DNA from 2 places in the Paenibacillus sp. FSL M8-0142 genome. Region 2 is predicted to be linked to the other one. Evidence: riboswitches for the same ligand, from Rfam matches in the RefSeq annotation. Region 2 holds a riboswitch; the other holds the start of a gene.

Region 1 (11,972 bases), 980 kb from region 2:
CAGAAACCGTACGACCGGTCCAAGCATGACGGCAACCTTCTTCAGAAGCCCCGAATCCTCGGCAATCCGCATCATGCCAAGCCAAAAGACCAGGATGCTGATCAGCCCGAAGGACACGGTAACGCCTGTTTGAGCTCCATCAAACACGGCTTTGGTCACCGCGTCGATATTTCCGTTCACCGCCGCAAAGCCAAACCCGATCAGGATCATCCCCATCCAAATCATATTGATCATAGCTCTTCTACGCCCCCGTTCTTTGACTCGCCGTATCGAGAGGAGTTCCCCTCTTAGCGAAATCTAATGATGATTGGCACGCACCAGATGCTTGAACACTTCGGCGGCCGATTGCCATAACGACAAGGCAGCTCCCTGCGCGGAGGCGCTCCTGGACTTCTGCAAGGCGGACGGCGGCTCAGGAAGTCTGGCGCCTTGCTCGTATACAGGAACTTTGCCGATGCTGACACCGTTCAGCAGCAGCTCGATGTGTCCTCTGAGTCCGAAGGACACATCCGGCGAGCCTTGCTTGTGAAGAACGAGCCTTTTGACTAGCCGGGTTTCCTCGTCATGGGTAAATGCATACTTAAACGTGCTTCCGGTAACGAGCGAGTAGCCTTGTATTTTTTGCCCTTTCTCGATAACCTGCTTCAGCGGAAAATGGTTGAAGCCGTAATCAAGCATATTGGCATGGTCATTCCAATCATTGCCGTCATTGAGCGTAACCGCAGCGATCTGCTGACCGTTCCGCGTGGCCGAGCTGACCAGGCAGCGGAACGCTTTCTTCGTAAAACCGGTTTTAACGCCGTCAGCTCCTTCGTAGAGGCGCAGCATTTTATTTTTATTATCCCATTTGTAATCCCAGGACTCGTTCGGGTTCGGCGCCCGCTTGGTCGGTGTCTTCACGATTTCTTTGAACGTCGGGTTCTGAAGCGCATAGGCGGTCATCCTGGCAACATCATTGGCGGAGGAATAGTGCTCGTCATGATCCAGCCCGTGCGGATTCATAAAATGCGTGTTGGTTAACCCGAGCTCCTGGGCCTTCTGATTCATCAGCAGGACGAAGCCTTCCTCCGTCCCTCCCACATGCTCCGCAATGGCGGTGGCGGCGTCATTGCCCGAACGGAGCATTAAGCCATAGAGCAGGTTTTCCAAGGTCATCTCCTCGCCAAGCTTCAAGAAGAGGGAGGAGCCTTCCTTGGCAAATGCGTTCTTCGAAACCGTGACCCGGTCGTTCAGCTTGCCGTGCTCGATGGCTACAATCGCCGTCATGATTTTGGTAAGGCTGGCGATCCGCAGCCGCTCGTCCCCATTTTTGCTGTACAACAGCCTGCCCGATGTAACATCGATCAACGCGGCCGCCTGGGCGTGATTCGCCGGCCCCTTCTCATGATCCGCATAGGCAGGGCCGGCCGCGGCCATCAGACAAACCACCAGCAATATGGATAACAAGGACTTGCAATTCGTCCGTTTCATTTTCATTATTTTATCCTCCGGTGTTCAGAAATCTTGTACAAGTATATGTTGTCCCTCCAGAAAGTATGTCCACATGCAAAAATCCCCAGATCGCTTCATGCGAGAGGGGATTTGCTATGCAGCGCTTAGTACGTCGACCCGTTACCGCCACCGTTGGCATTGGCGTTGCTGCCTGATTGGAACATCGCTTGGATCTGCTCCAGCAAATACGGGGTCGCATCGATAATGCGCTCGAACAGATGCGTCTGATTGTCGAGCGGAACGATGTGGACGCCCTCCTTGCCTACGACAAGGAACGCAATCGGTCTGATGGATACGCCGCCGCCGCTTCCGCCGCCAAACGGGTGCGTGTATGAATGGCCATGCGTCCCGTCTGCGGGATGGCGGGTGCCTCCGGCTTCAATGTTGTAGTCGCTTCCGCCGGCCGCAAAGCCAAACGCCACTTTACTGATTGGCAAAATTACGCTGCCGTCAGGTGTGTTTACGGGATCGCCAACGATCGTATTCACGTCCACCATTCCCTTGATGTTCTCCATCGCGGTTTGCATCAAGCCTTGAATAGGGTGTTCTGCCATGATCTAACTCCTCCTTTCACCTTTAACACGCGAACTATGAATACCAGTCCAGCAACCATAGCTTTTCCGAAGGAGATTTTCGCTATGCAGTTCAGCTCTGTGGAAAAATGCGGCGGTCCGTTAAAGCGGGGTACGACATCGACGGCCGGTTTTTCCTCCATAATCAGGCGATAGGACAACCAGCCGAGCAGGGTATGTTTAACGGCGTGCAGCAGCCCGGAAGCGACGGCCGTATCGGCGGCATGCTCAAGGGCCACCTCCGTCGACCACCGGATGTCCCGGAGATGGACGTTTGCCAACGTCTGCCGCAGCCATTTCTTAAATCCTTTGGTGGCCATTATAGCTGTTGAATACTGCCGAAACCGAATGGTACGACTTTTTTGTCTCTGATCCGCCTGTTCATCCTGTCCAAATGTCATCCCCTGCTTGAAGACCGATTCTTGATTGAATTCAATGCCGCCGTTCGCCAGATGAAAGGGCAGATCATAGATCCGCTTGATCATGCCATAGACCATCTTTACCTCGGCATGGAGCTTGTATTCATTTTTTCGCATGACCATATCCAGCCTGACCGTCACGGCCGAGTTCAACACGATGACAGCCAGCACAATGAGCAGTACTACAAGTCCGATCGCAAGATAAATCCAAATGCTCACAACGTAACCCCCAGCAACGAGCTTGATATAATACATCCGCTTGGCTTAGTATGGCAAATCGCCAGGTAAATAATGCGAACCCGCTCACCTTCGTCCTCTCCTGTCACCGGGGATAATGAATGGATTGTGCTTCCCTTAGCCATTAATCTAGGATGGTGGTGGAGCAGATCGAACGGGGTGCTAATTGGAAAGGAACCTATGCAACGCAAAAAAATCCCGAGCCAACCTCCGCTCGGGATTCGAATTTTCGTATAGAACATCCGTTTATCGATCAATTCTCCACATCATCAAATGTCAGCTGATGACCATCCAGCTTATCAAACAGCATTTGCGTCTCTTCCTCGAGCGACTCGGCATCCTCAAATTGGGACGGCTCCGGCAAATCCTTAATGCTGGCGAGCCCGAAGTAATCGAGGAATAATTTCGTCGTGCCATACAAAATCGGTCTGCCGATCGCTTCTGCACGGCCCACCTCTTCAATCAAGCCTTTGGTGGTCAGCGTATGAATCGCCCGCTCGGATTTGACACCCCGGATCTCCTCGATGTCAACCCGCGTGATCGGCTGTCTGTAAGCGACAATGGATAGCGTTTCGAGCGCCGCCTGGGACAGGGAGGAGCGCGAAGGCGAGTATGCCAGACGTTCGAAATATGGCGCATGCTCCGCAAGCGTCGCCATTTTGTAGCTGCCGGCGATTTGGACGATCTGCAATCCCCGCTCCTGGCGCGCCCATTCCTCCTTCATATCCTCAAGCGCTTCTTCCACCAGCCCCGTGGACTGTTCCGTAATTTCAGCGACCTGCTTGACCGACAGGCCTTCCTCGCCCGCCAAGAACAGCAGTCCCTCAATAATCGATTTCAGCTTCGGATAATCCATCAATGCGTTCTTCCCCTCTCCATTCCATCACAATATCCTCGAAGAGCCGCTCCTGATAGCAAACGATCTGCTTCATCTTCATCAATTCCAAAATCGCCAGGAAGGTAACCACGATTTCATGCCGCTCCATCTCCTCATGAAGCAGCTTGGAGAACAACACCCTTCCTCCCGGCCCCGCTTGCTCGAGCGTATCGATCACCTGGCGAATCCGATCCTTAACCGATATTTCATCGCGCTGTATCCGTGCGTATGAAGTTCGTCTTACGGCTTTGCTTAAGGCTTTTTGGAATGCGCGGATCAAATCGGCAACGTGGAGCCCTTCGACCGGGTTTTCCTGGGCTTCCGGCATGTAGGGCGTTAAATCCTCCGCCTCTTTCGAGTAAATCATGCTCCGCTCCCATTCTCTCTCATGGAGATGCTGAGCAATTCCCTTGTATTTACGATATTCGATCAGCCGCTGAACGAGCTCCGCTCTCGGATCCACATCTTCCTCTTCGTAAAAATCAAACTCGTCCATCTCGATAACCGGAGGCTTTGGAAGCAGCAGCTTCGATTTAATAGACAGCAGCGTCGCCGCCATCACCAGAAATTCACTTGTAATTTCAAGCTCCAATTCCTGCATGTTGTGCAGATAGGCCATGTATTGTTCGGTAATCTCGCTGACGGGGATATCCTGGATGTCGATTTCCGCTCTATCAATCAGGTGAAGCAGCAGATCGAGCGGTCCTTCAAACGTCTCCAGCTTATATAATACGCTCACGGTGAATCCTCCCGCCATAAAAATAAAATGCAGTGCTCTGATGAAAAAGAGCACTACATTAAATAAGCACTATTTTAAGCTTTTCGTCAAGTTTGCCATTTCGATCGCCGCCATCGCGGAATCCCAGCCTTTGTTGCCAGCCTTCGTTCCGGCGCGTTCAACGGCCTGCTCGATGTTCTCCGTCGTCACGACGCCGAAGATGGTTGGCACGCCGGTCTTCAGGTTGATCGCCGACACGCCCTTCGCCACTTCATTGCACACGTAATCGTAGTGGGTTGTCGATCCGCGAATGACGGTGCCCAAGGTAATGATGGCGTCGTATTTGCCGCTTTCTGCCATTTTTTGGGCGATCAGCGGAATTTCGAATGCGCCCGGCACCCATGCTACATCCACCTCATCATCCTGCACGCCGTGACGCTTCAACGCGTCAAGCGCGCCGCTCAGCAGCTTGCTGGTAATAAATTCATTAAAACGGCCTACTACGATTCCGTATTTCAAGCCTTCCGATACTAAATTGCCTTCGAAAATGTTTGCCATGGTTATGGTCATCCTTTCAAATGGGAGTATTGTTATTGTCGATGCATGCTGCACTTTGCGCTCGATGAGCGCTCGTTGATGCGATTCTTGCATTGTCCGCTGCGCGTCGGATGCGGCTTCCGATCGCTGTTGCCACCGGATTCCCTGAACGACTCATATACAAGGTAGGAATCCGGCGGCAAAGGCGAACGCTTCGCTTCTCCTGCTGCATTCCGCCGCTCCGCTGGGTCCATTCTGGTAGCAAATACGGGCTGACTCTTCGAGCTAGTCGGCGTTTGCGAATGCATCATGGACCATTACGCTTGCGGAGTTGGGGATTCGTGCCCACCCTAAATTGGTGGGCGCGTTTCGAATTGTCCGCTGCGCGTCGGATGCTGCTTCCGATCGCTGTTGCCACCGGATTCCCTGAATGACTCACACACAAGGTAGGAATCCGACGGCAAAGGCGAACGCTTCGCTTCTCCTGCTGCATTCCGCCGCTCCGCTGGGTCCATTCTTGTAGCAAATGCGGGCTGCTGCTTCGAGGCTCGTCGGCGTTGGCGAATGCATCATGGACCATTACGTCGTAGAGTTGGAGGATTCATGCCCCCTTAATTGGTGGGCGCATTTATTCAGAAAGTTGTCCGCTGCGCGTCACATGCAGCTTCCGATCGCTGTTGCCACCGGATTCCCTGGATGACTTATACACAAGGTAGGAATCCGGAGGCAAAGGCGAACGCTTCGCTTCTCCTGCTGCATTCCGCCGCTCCGCTGGGTCCAATTCAGGTTGCCGATGCGGGGCTGCTGCTTCGAGGCTCGTCGGCGTTTGCGAATGCATCATGGACCATTACGCTTGCGGAGTTGGGGATTCGTGCCCACCCTAAATTGGTGGGCGCGTTTCGAATTGTCCGCTGCGCGTCGGATGCTGCTTCCGATCGCTGTTGCCACCGGATTCCCTGAATGACTCACACACAAGGTAGGAATCCGGCGGCAAAGGCGAACGCTTCGCTTCTCCTGCTGCATTCCGCCGCTCCGCTGGGCCCTTTCAAGGTTGCAAGATGCAGGGCGAGCTTCGCTCGGCTGGGTTAATCAACGATGAGGGCGCGGGCAACTGCTTCGAGCTTTTGGCCGATGCGGCGGAGGCATCATCGATTGAAATGTGTGTCGTCTGTGATGCAATTTCTACTCGGCGGGAGTCATATCCCTTAAGAATTGGCGCTCTCGTTCTGCTCCAAATCGTCGAACTTCAGCATATGCCCAAGCTTAGCCTGCTTTGTATGCAGGTATCCGGTATTGTCCTCGTTCTCCGGCATCTGGATCGGCACCCGCTCCACAACTTCAAGCCCATATCCCTCCAGGCCCTTGATCTTCCGCGGGTTGTTGGTAAGCAGCCGAATCTTCCGAATGCCGAGATCCTTTAGTATCTGCGCTCCAATGCCGTAATCTCTTAAATCCGCCGGGAAGCCCAGCTTCAGGTTGGCATCGACCGTATCGAAGCCCTCCTCCTGCAGCTTATATGCCTTCAGCTTGTTGATCAAGCCGATGCCGCGTCCCTCTTGGCGCATGTACAGCAGCACGCCGTTGCCGGCCTCCTCGATCTGCCGCAGCGCGGCCTCGAACTGCGGGCCGCAGTCGCAGCGGTGGGAGTGGAAGACATCCCCGGTCAGGCATTCCGAATGGACGCGAACCAGCACCGGCTCATCGCCGTTAATCTGGCCTTTGACCAACGCTACATGCTCCTTGTTGTCGACATCGTTCGTGTAAGCCACCGCCTGGAATACCCCGTAATCCGTCGGCATCCGCACCGCCACTTCCCGCTGCACCAGCTTCTCCTTCTCATTGCGGTAATGAATCAGATCCTTGATGCTGATCAGCTTCATCCCGTGCTTCTTCGATATTTCGATCAGATCCGGCAGACGCGCCATGGTTCCGTCTTCCTTGATGACTTCGCAGATGACACCGGCAGGGTAAGAGCCGCACAGCTTCGCAAGATCGACAGCCGCCTCCGTATGACCTGCCCGGCGAAGGACGCCCCCTTCTTTGGCAATCAGCGGGAACATATGGCCCGGTCTGCGGAAATCCGCTGCGGTCGCATTCGGGTCCATAATGCCGCGAACCGTTACGGAGCGCTCATAGGCCGATATGCCGGTTGTCGTATCTTTATGGTCAATGGAAACGGTGAAGGCCGTTCCATGATAGTCCGTATTTTGGCTAACCATCGGTTTCAGATCCAGCTCCTGAGCCCGCGAGGGCGTCATCGGGAGACACACCAATCCACGCCCTTCCGTAATCATGAAATTGATCACCTCGGGGGTTGCCTTTTCGGCTAGAGCGATAAAATCCCCTTCATTCTCGCGGTCTTCATCGTCAACGACGATAACGATCTTCCCTTCCTTCAAATCCTGCAAAGCTTCTTCTATGGTATGAAAAGAAAATCGCTCTTCCATTCCTACTCCTCCTTCTCGTAAGTCTAAACGTTCGGGTCAATCTGATGCTTCGATCAAGCAAATCCGTGCTCGGCTAGATAATCCCGGCTGATCCCCGCTTTGCTTCTTCTGGAGCTGTTTCCTTCACTGCCGTAATTCAGCAGATGCTCGACGTATTTGCCCAAAATATCGCACTCGATGTTAATCGTATCCCCCGGTCCCTTATAAGCCAGCACCGTTTCGGCAAGCGTGTGGGGAATGATGGAGACGGTGAAGGAATGATCCGTCGTTCGAACGACGGTCAGACTGATTCCGTCCAGCGTTACGGACCCTTTCGGAAGGATATATTTGAACACATCGTCGTTCGACGGGGCAATTTCATAGACGACCGCATTCTGATCGGATCTCACGCTTCGAATCACGCCGACCCCATCCACATGTCCCTGTACGATATGACCGCCGAATCGTCCTCCGGCTGCCATGGCCCGTTCCAGATTGACTTTGCTTCCCGGTTGTAGCTGCTTCAGATTGGTGTTTCGATACGTTTCCGGCATGACATCGACGGTAAAGCTGTCTTTATCGATCGTTGTCGCGGTCAAGCAAACCCCGTTGACAGCAACACTATCGCCTAGCTTTAGATCATCCAGGACCTTGCTTGCCGAAATGCTGAGCACCATCGCTTCGCCTTGGCGGCCGATTCGTCTCATCTCGCCGATCTCTTCAATCAGCCCTGTAAACATATCCTATCCCTCCTTTCATTCAATCGTTTACGACTTCCATACCGGCTGGCCGGTCACATAAATATTGTCGCCAAGTCTTTGGGTCTCGAGTCCTGTCAGCTCAATCGCTTCGCTCATCAGCTCATACCCGCTGAACATATAGTTTCCCGGTGCATCGAACCCTCCAATAATCTTCGGGGCAATGAATTGGATGATGCGATCCACCAGTTTGTTCTCCAGCAAGCTTCCGCTTAAGGTTCCTCCTCCTTCAACCAGGATGGAGGCGATGCCCATGCGACCAAGCTCCATAAGCGCAGCCTGCAGGTCGACTCTCGGGCCGGGACCGCAGACCAGAATCTGCACCCCCCGTTCTTCCAGCGCGGTCCGCTTCGCCTTGTCGGCCAGCTCCGTGGCCAGCACGACTGTTTTGGCAGCGCCATCACTGACTACACGACAATTCAAAGGGATGCGAAGCTGCGAATCCACGATGATTCGTACGGGCTGAAGACCTTCAACGCGGAGTCTCGTCGTCAGCGACGGATCGTCCGCAATAACGGTGGCAACCCCTGCCATGATTCCCTGGTGTCGATGCCGGAGAGTGTGCACCAGCTCCCGGGACACCTCATTGGATATCCACTTGCTGTCGCCGGTCTTTGAGGCGATTTTCCCGTCCAGCGTACTGGCTGTCTTCAAGGTGACGAACGGCAGTCCGGTCGTAATAAATTTGTTGAAGGCTTCGTTCAACCGGACGGCCCGCTCTTCGAGGACGCCTGTCGTCACTTCAATGCCCGCTGCCCGCAGCATCTGCAGACCACGGCCGGCAACCAGCGGATTGGGGTCCTGGCAGGCGACAACGACCCGTTTAACACCTTCCGCTATGAGCCTCTCGCTGCATGGAGGAGTCGCTCCGTAATGGCTGCAGGGCTCAAGGGTTACATACACGGTGCTTCCGGCCGCCTTGCTCCCGGCCATATTCAGTGCATGGACCTCAGCATGCGGCGTTCCCCGCTCCAGATGGGCGCCGACGCCCGCAAGAGCACCGTCCTTCACGACGACACAGCCGACGACGGGGTTAATGCCGGTCTGGCCTTGCGCGCGTTCCGCCATATCCAGCGCAAGCGACATATAAAATTCATCGTTGACGACTTCCATGCTACCCAAGCCCCTTTCCAGAATAAAAAAGCCCTGTTTCAGGATAAGCGATTCATCCAAAACAGGGCGTAATAAACCAGTTCACTTTACGACATCATAAATAACCGTTAGTTCCGAGGTTCTCATATAACGTCCAAAGAAGCGGCGCTTTAAAAAGCACCCCCGCTCTAGAATCGTCATATGTGAAAAGCCTCACATAACGCATGACATCAGAAAGCTAAGACAAGAGATAGCTATTGTACATGCTCTCAAGTCCACTTTCGTTCCTTCTCCCATCCAGACTATACTGTCGGTCCCGGAATTTCACCAGGTCCACCGCATACGATAACGTATCCGGGTCACGGACTAAGTCGCAGCCGGAGCTGCAATCATCACCGCCGGTAGGGAATTTCACCCTGCCCCGAAGGATTCAATATGAAATTAGCTGTTGCTTACGATGAATCTTAACACTCCATAGGCAAAAAAGCAAGATAATTAACTCACTTTTATTTAGTCAGTAACTTTTTGGTTGTATAAATTCATATCCGTTGCAGGTTCGGGAGGAAATCGGTGCGCTCAACGAGAACCAAGTAATGCGGAGGATAAACCGTGAATTGTATAGGTTAAAGGAGATCATGTAAATGAAAACCTCGCTTAACATCATCGTAAGACCGACGGAAATCGATGTGAATGGTCATGTGAATAACGCCAAATATCTGGAGTACCTGGAATGGGGAAGAGAAGAATGGTACGAGGCGGGGAATCTGCACTACGATGTACTGAAAGGATTGGGTGTGCAGACTGTCACGGTCAACATTAATATTAATTACAGGAAGGAATGCAGGCAGGGAGAGCGCCTGAACATTTCAACCGAGTCTCACAAGCTTGGACTAAGCAGCTTTGTGCTGCTTCAGCAGATCCATAACACGGACGGGGAGCTTTGCGCCGATGCCGCTGTAACGATCGTGACGATCGATATCCGCACCCGCAAGAGCCGACCGGTTCCGGAAGAACTGCGGGCGTTGTTTCTACCGGCTTCGTCTTGATCTGGAGTAAACTAATTAGCGGCTATGCTTGCGGATAACCCTTCAAGGCCTCTGGGTAACTCAAAATTCCGCATGCGGATCCCTCCTACGATCCCTGTTATTCCCGGATTTCGTTGAATTGACTTCCCAATGCCGAAATCCGGGAATATAGGGGCACGCTTCGCTTCTTCTGAGGAATTCCGCCTGCTCCGTTGATTTCTGCCTTTTAAGGGTGTCTCCGTGTTGCAGTAACCCTAGTACACCGGCTTTGCACCTCTCATGAGCAGTCTATCACCGACGGCTAGGTATTGGACAGCCGCGCACATGCTGTCCGCCAGGAAGTTCCATACATGGCCGAACCCCACGCATAAAAAAACAGGCCCCCACAAGAGTGGCCTGTCCATCCAACACTTACATGTTACGCTTCGAATACTTCGACTTTTTCCATCTTGTCGCGGCCTTTAAAAGCATCGATATGCTCCATGCCTTCAACGACCTTGCCGAATACGGTATGCTGTCCGTCCAAGTGAGGCTGCGGCTCATAGCATACATAGAACTGGCTTCCGCCCGTGTTGCGTCCGGCATGCGCCATAGCCAGGCTTCCACGCTCATGCTTGTTCGGGTTGATCTCGCAATCGATCGTGTAGCCCGGTCCGCCTGTACCTGTTCCGTTCGGGCAGCCGCCTTGAGCGACGAAGCCCGGAATGACGCGGTGGAATACTAGACCGTTATAGAAGCCGGAATTCGCAAGCTTTTCAAAATTAGCAACCGTGTTCGGCGCATCCTTCTCAAACAGATCGAGCAGTACCTCTTTGCCGTTTTCCAGTGTGATTCTCGCTTTTTTTGCCATATCGAATATCTCCTTTCGATGTACATTCCCTAAGATACGCATTTCATAAAACATGCAAGTTCTAGTTTACTATGAAATAACTTGGGACGCAAAATGAACCCGCATCTTTAGTCTTACATACTGGGAAATCTCATCTTGAGGGGGGCTTCACGCTTAGATGCTTTCAGCGTCCATCGTCCGCGAAGGCTCCGTGGTCTGTAAAAAAGCCCAACCAAACCGATCAAGCGGTCTGGCGGGCTTTTAAAGGAATCGTCGAATCCTGGCTCACACCCTGTAAGGTGTTGGTTCTGCCGATCGAAACAACTTAGCTTGTAACGGTTTCTTTGGCAATCCGGGCAGAAACGACGTCATTGCTGATAATATCCTGGAGCGACTCGCGGCGAACGACAAGCCGGCTCTGGCCATCCTTAACAAAAACGACGGCAGGTCTGCGGATGCGGTTGTAGTTGCTTGCCATGGAATAGTTATAAGCGCCTGTGCAGGATACGGCCAGCAGGTCTCCCGTGTTAACCTTAGGCAGATCCAGGTCCCAGATCAGCATGTCACCGCTCTCGCAGCACTTGCCGGCAATCGAAACCGTCTCCTCTGGCTTCTCGTTTGCACGGTTGGCCAGAATGGCCTCATATTTCGATTCGTACAGGGCCGGTCTCGGGTTGTCAGTCATTCCGCCGTCTACGGCCACGTATTTCCGCACGCCCGGAATGTCCTTGCTGGTCCCTACCGTATACAGCGTGGTGCCTGCTTCACCCACGATACTGCGGCCAGGCTCTACCCAAATCTCAGGCAGCTCGCTGCCAATGCCGGCAAAATGGGTCTTCACCGCATCCGTAATCGCTTTAACGTAGTCGGAAACATGCAGCGGGGTATCTCCGTCGACATAGCGAATTCCGAATCCGCCGCCAAGATTGACTACCTTGAAGGTAATGCCCAGATCTGCTTTGACCTTCGCCGCAAATTCGGCAACGCGCCC
Region 2 (11,972 bases):
CATTCCCGGGCGAAGTTCAACTTTGGCGTGTTTACCGACCGCCTCTTCTTCCTTAACGATCATTTCGGGCGAAACCAATGCGGTCGGCAGGGTCATCGCCGTGACGTCTTCCGGTTCGATCTGGTCACCGGCCGGAATGGTTCGAGCCACGGTCCATACCGTTTGCAGCGATTCTTCTTTAGTCGCTGTTAACTGTTCTATTTGCCTCTCATAATGGGCGATCACTTCCTGATGTTCCTGCTGTTGTTCAGCTTGTCTCATCAAGTGAAAAATGGCAGCCGACACGAGCAAAAGAATGCCGATCAAAATGGCAGCGATCACCAGCATCTTGCGATGACGATAGGTCCAAGACATGCTCACGACTCCTTTCTATACCAATGAATTTCAACTTCCTTCGTTCTTATTGCTTTTCCGCTTGTCTCGCCTTCGTTTTCTCCGTTCCCCTTTAGCTGTGTTGGAACGTTCCGATTCATCCTCCGGTTCTCTACGGTCGAAGCCGGGCCTTTCTTTCATTAACCGTTCATATTTTCGCCATTTACCTTCCGTAAAGAGCATCTCCGTCACCTCCTTGTAGGCACAAAAAAACTCCCCCGACTATGGAGAGTAAGGAATGGCTATTTTTGTTCATGTTGCTAAAGATTATCGTTCATGTTCGCGCTGCCGCTTGCGATACCAGCTTTCCAACAGTTGAACAATAAGGTCCTCCTTTTGTTTTTCAGTGAAATTCTTAGGGAAAAAGCGATCAATGCGCTCCCGCTGAATGTGCATTTTTTCCCTCTGATTGGGCTTTTCCTCCGTCAAAATCGAGAAGATAACATCCATATTGAGCCGTCCGCCCTGACTCAGTTTCTTCATACGCAGCGCCTGCGACAAAGAGGGCGTACAGTCTTCGGACTGTATCGTTTCATAAAGGTCTTGCTGCTCTTTTTCGGCCAAATAAGACAACTCGACAGCCGGATTAAACGCGATCCGTTTTTCATCTACCATTTCAAGAATGGATGGGATCAAATGAGTCAAGCGAATATACCGCTGAATTTGATTGCGACTTTCTCCAACTTGATCTGCTAGCAGTTCATCGGAACGTTTTTGTGTCCCAACTTGGGACACATTTTCTTTACTTGGTCTGCCTGCCTGTCTTTTCATCGCCTCCAGCTTCATCTTATAAGCAAACGCCTTCTCGCTAGGCGCGATATGCTCTCTTTGCAGGTTGCTGTCCACCATAATAATGGTCGCTTGATCGTCGTCCAGTTCGCGGACGATGCAAGGCATCATTTCCATACCCGCCAGCTCGCTCGCCTTTTTCCGCCGATGTCCGGCGACCATCTCATAACCGCCCTCTGCCTTCGGACGTACTAATCCAGGAACCAATACGCCGTATTGCTTCACACTATCTGCCATTTCCAGCATCGCTTCATCCGCTTTTACTTTGAATGGATGATCGGGGAAATCGCTGATCTCTGACAACGGGATGTCCATCACTTTTTCCCGCTGTGCATCGGCGCGGCTCTCATCGGTCGAAAACAAATCATCGACTGTGGTCAGCTTGATGCTGGCGCGTCTGTCGTCTTTCTTTGCCAATACCCTTCACCTCCTTTGTAAATGCCGCATACGCTTCGGCTACTTGTCCGTTCGGATCATGCTTATAAATGCTCTTCCCCTTGGCGCTCGTTTCCGCCGCACGGATGGAAAGCGGAATTTCCGTTTGAAACACACGCAGCTTGTCTCCATAATCACGCCGAAGAACAAAGGAAATATCCTTGGCAAAGTTGGTCCGGTTGTCCACCATCGTCAGCAGCACGCCATCTACCAGCAACTTCGGGTTGATTTGGCGTCGGACACGGGAAATGGTTTGCAAAAGCTGCGTCATTCCTTTCGCCGGTAAATAATGCGCCTGAACCGGAATGATGACGCTATCAGCAGCCGCCAGTGCATTGATGGTCAACATGCCCAAGCTGGGCATACAGTCAATAAGGACATAATCATAGTCCTTTTTCACCTTGTCTATATAGGAGCGCAAGATCGTTTCCCTGCTCATTGTATTGACAAGCGAGACTTCAACAGCAGACAATTCGATGTTACCGGGCATTAGGTCAATCCCTTCGGGATGGTGCAAAATGCCTTTTTGGGGCGGATACGATTCTTCCAACATATTTTTAACGAGCAGTGTAGCCAAAGAAATTGACAAATTATCCGGTTCGCGGTAACCCAACGCATCTGTCAAATTGCCTTGTGCATCCGCATCCACTAGAAGAACCTTTTTACCTTCAGTCGCCAAGCCAATACCTAAATTAACAGCCGTAGTCGTTTTGCCGACACCGCCTTTCTGATTGGCAAGAGCAATCACCTTCGTCATTCGCTGTTCCTCCTTTCATGAAAAATGCCGGCTGCCTGAGAGGGACAACCGGCTCTTTGAAGAAATATCTATATAAAAAGAGAACGCCCCGATAAGGACGCTCTCTTGGATATTCTTGTTTTCAATTAAAAATCACTAGGTGTATCTATCCATTCCAAGTCGAGAACAATAGAAACCTCGATTTTATCGTTTAACACCTTATTCCTGTAGTCCTTTCCATTAGTCGTAAACGAAGCATACTTTGCAGAATACTGATAATTCAGTACTTCTACGTATCGTCTCGACATATTCCTATTACGCACTCCACATGACTCGTCTGCGGAAACATATCGACCGGCTGCACCCAATCGATCTCATAGCCTCCGTCCAGCAGCACCTTGCAATCCTTCGCCAACGTCGACGGGTTGCAGGAGACGTACACGAACCGCTTCGGTTTGGTGCGGAGGATCGTCTCCAGAAAGCGCGGGTCCAGGCCGGTCCGCGGCGGATCCGCGATTATGACGTCGGGACGCAATCCGTCCTTGACCCAGCGCGGCAGCAGCTCCTCTGCCTGTCCGACATGGAAGCTTGCATTGGTGCGGCCGTTGCGCTGCGCGTTGATACAGGCGTCCTCCACCGCTTCGGGAATCGCCTCGATCCCGCGGATCTCCTTCGCATACGGAGCCAGCCACAGCCCAATCGTGCCTGTCCCGCAGTAGGCATCAATGACCGTCTCTTGACCGGTCAGTCCGGCCGCAGCACGCACCGATTCATACAGCTTCACCGTCTGCTGCGGATTCAGCTGGAAGAATGCCCGCGGCGACAGCGCAAACTGCAGGTCGCTCAGCGATTCCTGCATGTTCTCGGCTCCCCACAGGGTTATCGTCCGCTCTCCGAATATGAGGGAGGTCTTCTTCGGGTTGATGTTCATGGCAATGCCGCTGACCTCCGGCATCGTCAGGCGCAGCATTCGAACAAAGTCGTCCTGCCGCGGCAGACGGCTGCCTGCCGTTACGAGCGTCACCTGCAGCTCGCCGGACTGGAAGCCGTGGCGGACCACGATGGTTCGCACCCCATCCTTGCTCCCGTTCTCCTTATATAGAGGAATGCGCAATTCCTCCAACACCGACTTCACCTTTTCCACCGCTTCGTTCACCTTCGGATGCTGGATCGGGCAGCCGCTGATATCGACGATGGAATGGCTGTCGGCTTCATACAGTCCCGCTATGACCTCGCGGCCCTGCCGCTTTAGCTGCAGCTGGGCTTTATTCCGATAATTCCACGGATGCTCCATCCCGAGGATCGGCTTAAACCGCAGATTGTCCAATCCGGCGTACCGGTTGAACGCCTCCCGGACGATATCGGTCTTCGCCGCAAGCTGGCCCTCATAGGATATGTGCTGGATCTGGCAGCCTCCGCATATCCCGAACACCGGACACGGCGGCTCGATCCGGTGGGGTGAACGCTTCTCCACTTCCAGCAGCTGGGCCTTGATGAATTTCGGCTGAACCTCTTGGACCTCCGCCTTGACGACTTCATCCGTAATGGCGCCGTCAATAAAGACCGCCTTGCGGCGATAGTAGCCGACGCCTTCGCCGTTGATGCCGAGCCGCTTGATCGTCACGATGATGATATCGCCGGACTTCAGCTCCTCCGCATTGGTGGTATTGGAAGTTGAACGCCGTTTCTGGTTATATGAATGAGGCGCCTTCCCCGCTTTCGGATTCGGCCTTTCCTTGGAAGAAGCAGCCTTTCGGCCTGATGCTGGCTTCGAATCTTCTCGCAAGTAGGCCGGCTTCCCGGAAGGCTTCGGACGGCTCGACGCCGCCGGTCCGTTCGGTTTGGCTCCTTCTGCCTTGCTATGCTTGTTATTCTTGTTATTATGCGCAGAACGTTGTTGTTTGCTCATGTTACATACTCCATCCTTAAAGGGTATCGACTTCACTATACCATGCGCCCTCCGCGAAAGCTAACTCCTGGCGGCAAGCCGCTGCATCTATGCAGATGAGAGGGAAGCAAGCCCTGTTGAGGATACATGTCGTCGGGCGATCATGAATGAGTCCCCCGCGAAGCGATCGTGTCGGCACGGCGAATCTGCGAGAGCACCACTTTATTTCCCTAAAAAATATTTTTTGAAAAATGCCTTGATGTAAGAAACTTCCGGCCGCTTTTGTCCGTATAAGCCAGTATTATACATCCTAATATAGGATGAACAAATGAATGGGCTGCGGGCACGATTGTAGGAACATTTTACGTACTTGGCCCACATTCAGTTCAATCGTTCGTCTTATATACTTTAAGGAGGACAACGTTCATGTCGTTTTTCAACAAAATTCTGGCCAGCGTCGGGATCGGCGCAGCGCAGATTGATACCCGCCTGGAGAAATCCTCATATTATCCGGGGGAGGAAGTAAGCGGGATCGTCTATATTCGGGGCGGCAATGTGGAACAGAAGGTGGACCGCATCTACCTAAAGGTAATGACCGAGTATATCCGCGAGCGGGATGACAGCAAATTCACGGAATCCTGCGTGCTGGCTAAGGTTAGCATTACCGACTCCCTGCTTGTAAAGGCGGGCGATGAACTGGAAATCCCGTTCTCCTTCCCGCTTCCGCTGGAAACGCCGCTCACGCTCTCCAGACAGCGGGTATGGGTTCATACCGGACTTGATATCGAAAATGCAATCGATCCGAAGGATTACGACTATATTGAGGTTACGCCAGGGCCGGAGGCAGCTGTTATATTCGACGCGGCTTCCGAGCTCGGGTTCCAGTTTAAAACGGCCTCCTGCGAATATCATTCCCGACTGGGACGCGGGGTTCCGTTCGTGCAGGAAATTGAATTCTATCCGGGACGTGAATACGCAAGCCGGATGCGTGAGCTGGAGCTGATTCTGTATCCCCAGCGCGACGGAATTTCGGTTCTGGTCGAGGTTGACCGGAAGGGAAGCGGTGTTGCAGGCTGGCTTGAACGCTCGCTGGATATGGATGAGCGCCACAGCTGGTTGACGCTGAGCAGCGCGGATCTTCAAGAAGGACCGTCGCGCGTTGCGGATCTTCTCGATCAAGTCATTCAACGATCGATACGATAAGCCTGGTCTCCAGAGCTAAAAAAAGATGGCCTCTGCCGATGCAGGGGTCATCTTTTTGTGCGGTTTATATAAAATATTGAGGGTACTTCTGGCGAAGCAGGTCCTGCTCCACAACGACCAGGCGCAAATGGCCTTCCATGGTCTTCACGGCCTGCTCCGTCTCCCCGCTCACGATCAGCCGATAAATCTCCTTATGCTGGGCAATGATCGTCTCCCAGTTGGAGTCCATCGAGAGCCGCAGCAGACGCAGCCGGTTGAAGTGGATATTGAGCTGCTGGAGCATTTTCCATGTCCGTTCCTTCCCCGTGCCTGCGAACAGTATTTGATGGAACTCTTCGTCCAGCTCGAACAGCTTATATCGGTTGCGGTTGTCCGCGCTCACATCCTGCAGCGCAAGATTGGTCTCTAAGCGAAAACGGTGCTCCTCCGGGAAACGCTCGCAAGCCAGCGCAACGATCTCCTTCTCAATCTTCTCCCTGATAAACCGGCCCTCCTCCACATGCGTAAGGTTGATCCTGGATACAAGCGTCCCGCTCTGCGGAATGATATCCAGCAGCTCCTCCTCGGCAAGCTTCATGAAGGCTTCGCGTACCGGCGTTCGGCTGACCTGCAGCTCTTCGGCAATTTCCTTCTCCGATATTTTGGTGCCCGGCTCCAGATCGAGGCGCATAATACGGTCTTTTAATAGATGATATGAATAATCCCGGGTCGATCCTTTGATCCTTGGCCCTGTTGACATACGGTTACCTCTTTCTATCCATACAATTTCTTGATATTCTCTCTCTCGATATCTTTCCAGATACAGTAGTACATCGACCGAACAAGTTTAAGTCTAGATGATATGAATCAACGGACGTGCCGGGAGAAAATGAACGGGAAGCTCCTGAAAATAGTCCCGAAGCCGATCGGCAACCAGCCGCATGCCCGGCTCCTCGCTCGCCCCATGCCCGAGCAGCATCAGCGCTTGGTCCCGTCCTTGCGCAGCCGCATCGGCGACGTATTCGGGCGTCTCCCACTCCGGTCCTTCGCCTGCAATCAGCATATCCATCCGCTCGCGTTCATACAGCGGAATGGCGTGCTGCCCGCCTCCCCGATAGCCAACCGCGATTCCGATCCGTTTGCATACCGTGTCCCGGCTGCCCACAAAGCGAACGTACGGCAGATGCAGCCGATCCTTGATATATTCTGCGATCCCTTGAACGGTCATCCCCTCCGGCAGAGCCACGATGGCCGCTGTTGGCAGATGCTTCTCGAGCTGGTCATTCCAGCCCAAGGTTTTAACCAGCCCTTCGGTTATCACGTCGGGCTCGGTCCGATGCGGAGCATCATGCAGCCGGTATATATTCATCCCCTTGGAGCGGATACGCTCCAGCTTGGCCTGAACGACCGGGCTGTCCCCCAAATGATCCGGCCCAGCTTCATGATGGCTGTAAAAGACGCCCTCATGCGTAATCAACAAATTCGCGCCCAATTCCGCCGCCCGTACGATCACGTCGTGCGAAGCAATGAAGGCAACCGCAATTCCCCGAACAGCCGCGCCCCCGTCCCCCGCCACGATTCCGTCGACCGAGGCATCCGGCGATCCGGATTGTCCCGTTAATCGATCAATGACATCTTGGACCGTTATAGTCATAGGCAACCCATCCACCTTTTCATACTAGTATGGCAGTTGGTTACCACTTTAATCGAGAGTTGCTCCGATTTCAACTGCTTTTTTATCCAGACCTATGAAAAAAGCCTTCTCCCCGCAGGTTAGAAGCGAAGATAGCTCCGTTACCAAGGGAAAAGGGCTGTTAACGACGGTTATGAAATCATGCGTTGGCCTCGATATACCGGCGGACCTCCTCAAGGGTGAATGCCCGCCGGGTCATGGAAGTTATACGCCGTGAAGCTTTAGATTATGAATTATTCATTAAGAAGTCATTCATTAAGAAGTCATTCATTACGATAGCGTCCGCTCAGACGATTCCGACTGCCTCGATATGACAAACAGAACGATCCAGATCAGCAGAAAGCCCAGCAGCTGGGCGCTTGTCACAACCTCCTGGAATACGATCCAGTTAATGAGAACGCCGACCATAGGGAAGCTCAGCTCGGCAAGCGTTGCGACGGAGGCCTTCGTAGTAGTCAGCCCTTTATAATACACCAGCAGGCTCAAGAGTCCCGGCAGCAGCGCCTGGCCGATCAGATTCAAGGATACCGCGGCAAAAGCGCCGGTACCGAATGCCGGCATATTCCATGCGGCTCCTTCGTTCCACGTCATGAAGGCCAGCAGCGGCAGCGCCAGCACGAAGCGCAGCGAGGTCACCGTCTCATACTTCAGCTTGCCGACCATCAGCCGTCCCATCACCGTCGAGCCGCCCCATAATGCGGCTGCGCCCAACGATAAGAGGCTTCCGATCTGCACAAAATCGTTCCAGTGACCAATAGGCAGCGTCATGCCAAAGGTAAGCAGATAAGTGCCCGCCAGAGCAACAATAAGCAAAATGCCAAAGTGGCGAGGCAGCTTCTCCTTCAGAAGCAGGCTGGCGAGCATGATCGCAAACAGCGGCTGAAGCTTCTGCAGCAGCAGGACGGCGTTCAGGTTGCCGTTTGACAGACCCATCGTGAACAGGATCGTGGCCAGCGCGGAGCCGCCCCAGGAGATAAACAGCAGCGCTCCGACATGGCGCCAGCCGATACCTCGCAATTCAACGCGGTTTCTCCACAAAACCGGAATGGCAATCAAGGAAATGATGATGTGCTCGAGCAAAACAATCTGCGCCGACGTCAGGTTTTTCAGAAGAATGACCCTGAACAAAGGGTCCACGCCCCAGAGGGCCGCTCCCAATACGACAAGCCAAAACCCTCCCCGCATTCGGCCCCTTGCTTGTGCGCCGGAATCGTAAGGCTTGACCTTGACACCGGTATTTACGTTATCCATCTCTAGCTCTCTCCTCATCCTGAATACGGAGGTCTTACCAGCAGAAAGCCCCCGCTTGCCGAGCATGTCGGCGTAAACGGGGGCTGATCAAATAAGCCTGCTATCATGCGATTTTTTCGAAAAAAAACCCACAGCAAACCAAGCTTTGATCTTCTCCCATCCGGACTATACCGTCGGCCTTGGAATTGCACCAAGTCAGTCGCGATTGCAGCCTTGCAAGAGCCAGCTGTCGCGAGTCGCGGGCTAAGCTTCGAATCGAAGCATCACCGCCGGTCAGGAATTTCACCTTACCCCGAAGATCCATATTCATGTTTTATTTTTTAAATGCTGCAACAAACTCAAACCAGGGTATCCCGGTTGATGTTGTATGGTATGGAAATTATACCATGAATGGTTTCATGAAAATACATTTTTCTTTCAAATTAAAAAGATATATTTTTCTTTACTAACAATTATACAGCAAATATATAATAGTTACCACAACTTTTTTCACTCTGATTCTAGTCCTGTCTTATAATGGACAGCTCTTTGACAATGATACTGCTTAATCAAACACGCCGAAATGCCTCATCGTCGCAACCGTGATCAGGATAAACCAGCGAATCACGATAAAAGCCCAAAAAATGAGTATCGCTTTGAACAGCAATTCCACCATCCGCTCGATTCTCGGAAAGCGCCCGTACCTGCGTCTCGGCCTGAATACCCATTCCGCTACCCCTTTTGGAATCTTCTTCATGGAAACCTTCCGCTCCATCGCTACACAGCCCCCTCTTAAACCATCATCATAACTCCCGCCAATGATGACTTGAGCTCCTGACGCTGCAACGACCTGCGGGTCAACATCTTTTCATAAATATTACCATTCCATATAGAGAAAATCACCAGCAAAAATCACGGCGCCAGTCGGACACGTTCTTTCCACAATGCCCCTGATCGTGCTGCTTGGAGATGCGTAATTGACGTCTATGCCTTTATATCAAACCTCAGCGCATATATACGAGCAATACCTCTCAGGAATAACGGAAACAGCCCGCAATCAAGGGATATTCCCTTGAGCGGGCTGCTCATGCTTGCACAATAATAGCTTATACCCTAAACCAACCGCTTGTTACTCCGCCTGGTAGCGGTCGTATGCCGCCTGATACACTCGCATGTATTCCTCCAGGCCCATCTTGTTCAGCGTGTTCACGTACTCGTCCCACTGGTCGAAGGATGCGGAGCCATTGACGAACTTCGCCTCCATCTCGGTGACATAATCCTGAATATCCTTGCCGATCGAGGACATGATATCCGTCTCTTCCAGCGTAAAGTTGAAGTTATACAGAATTTCCTTCACTGCATAAGGCTCCGCCTTCTCGGCTGCCGCCATCGCGCTCGGAAGCGTCTCGGAGCCCTTGAACCAGCTCTCCCGCACCAATCCCGGATAGCTGCCGCCAAGCCATGTAAAGTACTTCGCCAGCGCCTGGTCCTGTGTCAAGCCGTCCGGATTTTCGGTAATTTCCTTCACATATTCAAGCTGACCGTCGGCGTTCTTCGTGTAGGTCTCGCCTTCTTTACCCATGAAGTAGAACTGCGCTCCCTCATCGCCATAGAAGTAATCCATCCAGCGAATCGTCGCCTCCGGATTCGGGTTCTTGTCCGTGATCGCAAATGCCCCTACGTGGACCATCGGCACCTTTACGTGGGAGTACAGCTGATCGCCGTGAGGTCCCTTGAGCGCACCGAGACCGATATATTCCTTGCGTCCCATGACGGTCTCCGGATTCGGCACGACGGTAGCCCCGAGCAAGCCTTCCTGCCCTTTCGCGTTCAAAGCGCCGCCTTCAATCGTGAAGATCTCTTTATCCAGCAGTCCTTCCTTATATAGCTTGTTCATGAACTCCAGCATTTCCTTGTATTTCGGCTCCGCCTTCGTAAACCGCAGCTTGCCTGTTTCCGGATCGACATCGACGAACTTATGGCCAAGCCCGCTCGTTCCAAGGCCCCAGGAGCCCTTCAAATGGTCAACGAGACCGGTGATGCCCGTTGCAGAGTATGGAATCTCGTCATGCTTGCCGTTGCCGTTCAGGTCGGTTTCCTTAACCGCCTTCAGGTAGGCGTAGAACTCCTCGGTAGTCTTCGGCTCCTCCATACCGAGCTTATCCAGCCATTCCTGATTGATCCACAGCGGCGTACCGATCAGCATCGAGAGCAGCTCCGGATCGTAGAAGGATGGCAAGGAATAAATGTTGCCGTCCGGCATCGTCAAGCCCTTGCGGATATCCGGGTACTGCTCCATCAGCTTCTTGAAATTCGGCGCATATTTATCGATCAGGTCATTCAGCGGAATGAAGACGCCTTGCTCGCCGTAGCGCGTCAGCTCAGCCGACCCTACCCGGGCGGAGTAGAACACGTCCGGATAATCCCCGCCGGCAAGCGCCAGGTTCCGCTTCTCGGTCAGCGTCTCGAACGGAACAAGGTTGAACGTAATGTTCATGTTGGTCATGTCCTTATACGTCTTCCATACGAGCGTATCCTCGAACTTGCTTCCGTTTGTCGGCGATTTGCCCGTGAAGAAGGTCAGGTTGAGCGGTTCATTTACGATCGGCATGCCGGTCTCGTTGAAATTGGACTTGGCCGTCTCCCCCTCCTTCGTTGCGCCATCCCCGCTTTTGCTCCCGCAGCCAGCCAGCAGCCCCGCTGCCAGCACCGCTGTCAATGTGAGCGAAACCCATTTTTTCACCATAATTGTCACTGCCTCCTATAGTCTTATCATTTGAATATGTCAGCCTTTAATGGCTCCAATCATGACTCCCTTGACAAAATACTTCTGCAAGAACGGATACAAGAGCAGCATCGGCAGATTGGTCACAATGACCGCCGCGTATTTGATTGCTTCCGCATCCATCAGACTCCGGGCCAGCGAATCGTCGCTGATATCGACCATTTCCTGCATCTGCCCTTGGACGAGAATTTCCCGCAGGAACAGCTGCAGCGGATAATTCGACCGGTCGGATAGATAGATCAGGGCGGTGAAATAGGAATTCCAGTGGCCGACCGCGTAGAACAGCACCATAACGGCCAGGATCGGACCGGAGAGCGGAAGCACGATGCGAAACAGCACCCGCATATTCGAGCAGCCGTCGATGAAGGCCGCTTCCTGCATCTCCTTCGGAATGGAGTTCTGGAAGAACGTACGCATGATGATGATGTTCCATACCGACACCGCGGACGGAATAATCATAGCCCAGATCGTATCGAGCATGCCAAGCTCCTTAACCAGCAGGTAGCTCGGAATCATGCCGCCGCTGAAGAACATGGTGAAGACGATGATGAGCATGAACCCGTTGCGTCCCTTAAAGTCCGCCCTCGATAACGGATACGCCGCCGCGATCGTCATCACGAGGTTCAGCGCCGTCCCCGTTACCGTATAGAGCACGGTGTTCAGAAATCCTTGAATGATCTCCTTGTTGGCGAACAGCCGCTCATATCCGACAAACGACAATTCCTTGGGCCACAGCCATACTTCTCCGCGCATCACCGTCTCCGGCGCGCTGATCGAAGCGATAAGCACAAAATATAACGGATACAATACAACAAGCGAAATTAATGATAATATAATGTAAATACAGATTCCGGCAATGCGT

The links. Region 2 has a riboswitch for FMN ahead of NSQ46_RS23745 (DMT family transporter). Riboswitches for the same ligand answer to the same signal wherever they lie in the genome.
Region 1: it holds a riboswitch for FMN, as region 2 does, so the genes downstream of both, ribD (bifunctional diaminohydroxyphosphoribosylaminopyrimidine deaminase/5-amino-6-(5-phosphoribosylamino)uracil reductase RibD) here and NSQ46_RS23745 (DMT family transporter) in region 2, are expected to answer to the same signal.

Annotation. Positions count from the first base shown of each region.
Region 1 covers NZ_CP152008.1:4,182,985-4,194,956, forward strand. Annotated here, with positions in the region: gene NSQ46_RS19320 (nucleoside recognition domain-containing protein) at 1-234, opposite strand, end outside; gene NSQ46_RS19325 (D-alanyl-D-alanine carboxypeptidase family protein) at 298-1,416, opposite strand; gene ytfJ (GerW family sporulation protein) at 1,596-2,045, opposite strand; gene NSQ46_RS19335 (DUF2953 domain-containing protein) at 2,018-2,701, opposite strand; gene scpB (SMC-Scp complex subunit ScpB) at 2,973-3,575, opposite strand; gene NSQ46_RS19345 (segregation/condensation protein A) at 3,544-4,353, opposite strand; gene ribE (6,7-dimethyl-8-ribityllumazine synthase) at 4,405-4,872, opposite strand; gene NSQ46_RS19355 (hypothetical protein) at 5,548-5,811, shown strand; gene NSQ46_RS19360 (bifunctional 3,4-dihydroxy-2-butanone-4-phosphate synthase/GTP cyclohydrolase II) at 6,057-7,298, opposite strand; gene ribE (riboflavin synthase) at 7,352-8,017, opposite strand; gene ribD (bifunctional diaminohydroxyphosphoribosylaminopyrimidine deaminase/5-amino-6-(5-phosphoribosylamino)uracil reductase RibD) at 8,045-9,148, opposite strand; FMN riboswitch at 9,409-9,560, opposite strand; gene NSQ46_RS19375 (thioesterase family protein) at 9,769-10,173, shown strand; gene NSQ46_RS19380 (peptidylprolyl isomerase) at 10,571-11,002, opposite strand; gene lysA (diaminopimelate decarboxylase) at 11,307-11,972, opposite strand, start outside.
Region 2 covers NZ_CP152008.1:5,159,896-5,171,867, forward strand. Annotated here, with positions in the region: gene NSQ46_RS23710 (SAF domain-containing protein) at 1-354, opposite strand, end outside; gene NSQ46_RS23715 (ParB/RepB/Spo0J family partition protein) at 640-1,578, opposite strand; gene NSQ46_RS23720 (AAA family ATPase) at 1,526-2,353, opposite strand; gene rlmD (23S rRNA (uracil(1939)-C(5))-methyltransferase RlmD) at 2,622-4,241, opposite strand; gene NSQ46_RS23730 (sporulation protein) at 4,647-5,423, shown strand; gene NSQ46_RS23735 (GntR family transcriptional regulator) at 5,488-6,162, opposite strand; gene NSQ46_RS23740 (Nif3-like dinuclear metal center hexameric protein) at 6,256-7,056, opposite strand; gene NSQ46_RS23745 (DMT family transporter) at 7,366-8,346, opposite strand; FMN riboswitch at 8,491-8,650, opposite strand; gene NSQ46_RS23750 (hypothetical protein) at 8,891-9,100, opposite strand; gene NSQ46_RS23755 (extracellular solute-binding protein) at 9,455-11,074, opposite strand; gene NSQ46_RS23760 (carbohydrate ABC transporter permease) at 11,111-11,972, opposite strand, start outside.